DNA from 2 places in the Streptomyces sp. NPDC004609 genome. Region 1 is predicted to be linked to the other one. Evidence: predicted binding sites of a transcription regulator. Region 1 holds the regulator's gene; the other holds the start of a gene.

Region 1 (2,198 bases):
CGAAGGCCGCGGTGCCCATGACATGGTCGAAGTGCGGATGGCTCAGTGCGATATGGGTCACCCGCCGGAGACCGGTTCCGCTTCCGCCGCCGCCCGGACCGTCCCGCGAGGGGGTCCCTGCGCCCAGCAGCGACTCCGCCTGCGCCCGCAGTTGAGCGCCCTCGCGGAGCGTCGACCCCGTGTCGTACAGGAGTACGCCCTCCGTGCCGATGACGAGCCCGCAGGTCGCGTCCCAGCCAGGGAGGCGACGCCTGCCCACCCCCTCGGCGAGACGCTCCCAGCCGAGGTCTTCCCAACCGACGTCCATACCGCGACGCTACTGGCAAAGGCCAGGACAGGCGCACGGTAGGGTGGTCGGTCGCCCTTGCTAGCGCCGTGCCGGGCAGCCGTACACTGGGCGGGGGAATCCTGGCACTCGGACGGCGTGAGTGCCAGGCAGTGACCGGAGAACCACCGAGGGACAACAGCTGGAGGTGTGCGCGATGCTCAGCGAACGCAGACTCGAGGTGCTGCGCGCCATCGTCCAGGACTATGTCGGCACCGAGGAGCCGGTCGGCTCCAAGGCGCTCACCGAGCGCCACAAGCTCGGTGTCTCCCCGGCCACCGTGCGCAACGACATGGCCGTGCTGGAGGAGGAGGGCTTCATCGCCCAGCCCCACACCAGCGCCGGACGCATTCCCACCGACAAGGGGTACCGCCTCTTCGTCGACCGGCTCGCCGGGGTCAAGCCCCTGTCCTCGGCCGAGCGCCGCGCGATCCAGAGCTTCCTGGACGGAGCCGTCGACCTCGACGACGTCGTCGGGCGTACGGTACGGCTGCTGGCGCAGCTGACCCGCCAGGTCGCGATCGTGCAGTACCCCTCGCTGACCCGGTCCACCGTCCGCCATGTCGAACTGCTCTCCCTCGCGCCCGCGCGGCTGATGCTCGTGCTGATCACGGACACCGGCCGGGTCGAGCAGCGCATGATCGACTGTCCCGCGCCCTTCGGGGACACCGCGCTCGCGGATCTGCGCGCCCGGCTCAACAGCAGGGTCGTGGGCCGCCGGTTCGCGGACGTCCCGCAGCTGGTGCAGGACCTTCCCGACTCCTTCGAGGAGCCGGAGGACCGGGGCACGGTCTCCACCGTGCTCTCCACCCTCCTCGAAACCCTGGTCGAGGAGACCGAGGAGCGGCTGATGATCGGCGGCACCGCCAATCTGACCCGCTTCGGGCACGACTTCCCGCTCACGATCAGGCCGGTGCTGGAGGCGCTGGAGGAGCACGTCGTCCTCCTCAAGCTCCTCGGCGAGGCCAAGGAGTCGGGCGGTATGGGCATGACCGTGAGGATCGGTCACGAGAATGCCTACGAGGGGCTCAACTCCACCTCCGTGGTCGCCGTCGGCTACGGTTCGGGCGACGAGGCTGTCGCCAAACTCGGCGTGGTCGGACCGACCCGCATGGACTACCCCGGAACGATGGGAGCGGTACGCGCAGTGGCACGTTACGTCGGACAGATCCTGGCGGAGTCGTAAGTGGCCACGGACTACTACGCCGTACTCGGCGTGCGCCGCGACGCATCGCAGGACGAGATCAAGAAGGCATTCCGGCGGCTCGCGCGTGAGCTCCATCCGGACGTCAATCCCGATCCGAAGACGCAGGAGCGGTTCAAGGAGATCAACGCCGCCTACGAGGTGCTCTCCGACCCGCAGAAGAAGCAGGTCTACGACCTCGGCGGCGACCCCCTCTCCCAGGCGGGCGGCGGAGCGGGCGGCTTCGGCGCCGGCGGGTTCGGGAACTTCTCGGACATCATGGACGCGTTCTTCGGCACGGCGTCCCAGCGCGGCCCGCGTTCGCGTACGCGCCGGGGCCAGGACGCCATGATCCGCCTGGAGATCGAGCTCAACGAGGCCGCCTTCGGCACGACGAAGGACATCCAGGTCGACACGGCCGTCGTCTGTACGACGTGCAGCGGCGAGGGCGCGGCTCCGGGCACCTCCGCGCAGACCTGCGACATGTGCCGTGGCCGCGGTGAGGTGTCGCAGGTGACCCGGTCCTTCCTGGGCCAGGTCATGACCTCCCGTCCCTGCCCCCAGTGCCAGGGCTTCGGGACCGTCGTCCCGACGCCGTGCCCGGAGTGCGCGGGCGACGGCCGGGTCCGCTCCCGCCGCACCCTGACCGTGAAGATCCCGGCCGGTGTCGACAACGGCACCCGGATCCAG
Region 2 (2,198 bases), on a different contig from region 1:
GATCATCCCCGCGGTCGCCGGCGGCTGAGCCCCGGCGGGACGGGCCGCTCCGCCGGTCCGTCCCCCTGCGCGCCGCCCCGGCCGAGCCCGCCCGGCGCGGCCCGGCTGACGAAGAGTTATTTACGCAGGGTCATTGCGATTGCCCCCTCCGTGAGAGATCCGGAGGGGGCAATTCTGCATGGTTGAGCGCGCTACAGTTGGGGAACGCCCCTTCACCGCACGCGCCGCCCGCCCACGAGAATGCGCCCGGCCGCGATAAGAAGCAGCCAAAGTGCGCCATCGATATGTCTCGTAAGTGCTCTTTGTCCGGCCTGATTTGCCCCGGAATTTCTTGAATTCAGGTCAATTACCCGATCGTAGGTTCCAGGAATTCTCGTCCGATTGACCTGTTGCAGAGGGCAGTTGGGCAGATACATTCAGCCGCGGTCGACGCGTTCCGGCGTGAGGTATGACCCGGGTCCGCGAGGTGCGGTCCTGTGCAAGGGCCAGTAATAGGGGAGTTAGGCATGGCTCAGGGCACCGTCAAGTGGTTCAACGCGGAGAAGGGCTACGGCTTCATCGCGGTCGACGGTGGTGCGGATGTTTTCGTCCACTACAGCGCCATCCAGATGGACGGGTACCGCACCCTGGAGGAGGGTCAGCGAGTCGAGTTCGAGATCTCGCAGGGACAGAAGGGCCCGCAGGCGGACATGGTCAAGCTCGCGGTCTGAAGTCCCGATCCCGGACGCGCGGCTTCCGACGCGCTTCACGCATGTGGGGTCCGCATCCCGGCCGGGATGCGGACCCCACATGCGTGCGCCCGCGTCCCTGTCTGCGTCGTCTGCGTCTTCCGCGTGACGGCCGCACCGGGTACGGCTCCCCCTGCGCGGGTACGGCCCCTCCGTGCCGGAACCCTCTGAGCGTCATGGGCGCACGGCTCCTCCCGCGCGCCCTGCCGTCCTCCCGTGCGTCCTCCCGGGCGGGGACGGCCTCTCCGGCGTCCGGGGAGCGGAGCCCCGGGGACGTGGGCCCGGGAGGGGGAGGCGGGGGGCCGCGTCACCTCAGCCGCTTGCACTCACAGGTGCCGAGTGCTAATCATTGGCGTTAGCACTCTCCGAGTGAGAGTGCTACTAAGGACCGGGTCGGTGAGGCCCGCCCGCCGCCGTGGCGCAAGGAGCCACCCGGCGCGGCAGGCCGTCCGTCGCGGGCGCCAGCGCGGTCCCTTGAGCTTCCCACCCAGTCCGTGGAGGACACTTCACATGGCAAAGATCATCGCGTTCGACGAGGAGGCACGGCGCGGTCTCGAGCGCGGGATGAACCAGCTCGCCGACGCCGTCAAGGTCACCCTTGGCCCCAAGGGCCGTAACGTCGTCCTCGAGAAGAAGTGGGGCGCCCCCACGATCACCAACGATGGTGTGTCCATCGCCAAGGAGATCGAGCTCGAGGACCCGTACGAGAAGATCGGCGCCGAGCTGGTCAAGGAGGTCGCCAAGAAGACGGACGACGTCGCCGGTGACGGTACGACCACCGCGACCGTCCTCGCCCAGGCGCTCGTCCGCGAGGGCCTGCGCAACGTCGCGGCCGGCGCCAACCCCATGGCCCTGAAGCGCGGCATCGAGAAGGCCGTCGAGGCCGTCTCGGGCGCCCTGCTGGAGCAGGCCAAGGACGTGGAGACCAAGGAGCAGATCGCCTCCACCGCCTCCATCTCCGCCGGCGACATCCAGATCGGCGAGCTGATCGCCGAGGCCATGGACAAGGTCGGCAAGGAAGGCGTCATCACCGTCGAGGAGTCCCAGACCTTCGGTCTGGAGCTCGAACTGACGGAGGGCATGCGCTTCGACAAGGGCTACATCTCGGCGTACTTCGCGACCGACATGGAGCGCATGGAGGCGTCGCTCGACGACCCGTACATCCTCGTCGTCAACTCCAAGATCTCCTCGGTCAAGGACCTGCTCCCGCTGCTGGAGAAGGTCATGCAGTCGGGCAAGCCGCTGCTGATCATCGCCGAGGACGTCGAGGCCGAGGCCCTGTCCACGCTGATCGTCAACAAGATCCGCGGCACCTTCAAGTCCGTCGCCGTCAAGGCCCCGGGCTTCGGTGACCGCCGCAAGGCGATGCTGAACGACATCGCCATCCTCACCGGCGGCACGGTCATCTCCGAAGAGGTCGGCCTCAAGCTGGAGAACGCGGGCCTGGACCTGCTCGGCCGCGCCCGCAAG

What was found. Region 1 encodes HrcA, which represses chaperone genes, less so after heat shock. Its sites were predicted from a motif close to TTNGCACTCNGNNNNNCNGAGTGCNAA; they were not measured.
Region 2: a site for HrcA is predicted at 1,084-1,110, ahead of groL (chaperonin GroEL). Genes of this name have one in related genera too.

The regions. Positions count from the first base shown of each region.
Region 1 covers NZ_JBIALS010000001.1:149,050-151,247, forward strand. The annotation lists gene ACFYT4_RS00570 (MBL fold metallo-hydrolase) at 1-307, opposite strand, end outside; gene hrcA (heat-inducible transcriptional repressor HrcA) at 483-1,511, shown strand; gene dnaJ (molecular chaperone DnaJ) at 1,512-2,198, shown strand, end outside.
Region 2 covers NZ_JBIALS010000022.1:87,792-89,989, forward strand. The annotation lists gene ACFYT4_RS22065 (MoaD/ThiS family protein) at 1-28, shown strand, start outside; gene ACFYT4_RS22070 (cold-shock protein) at 507-710, shown strand; gene groL (chaperonin GroEL) at 1,239-2,198, shown strand, end outside.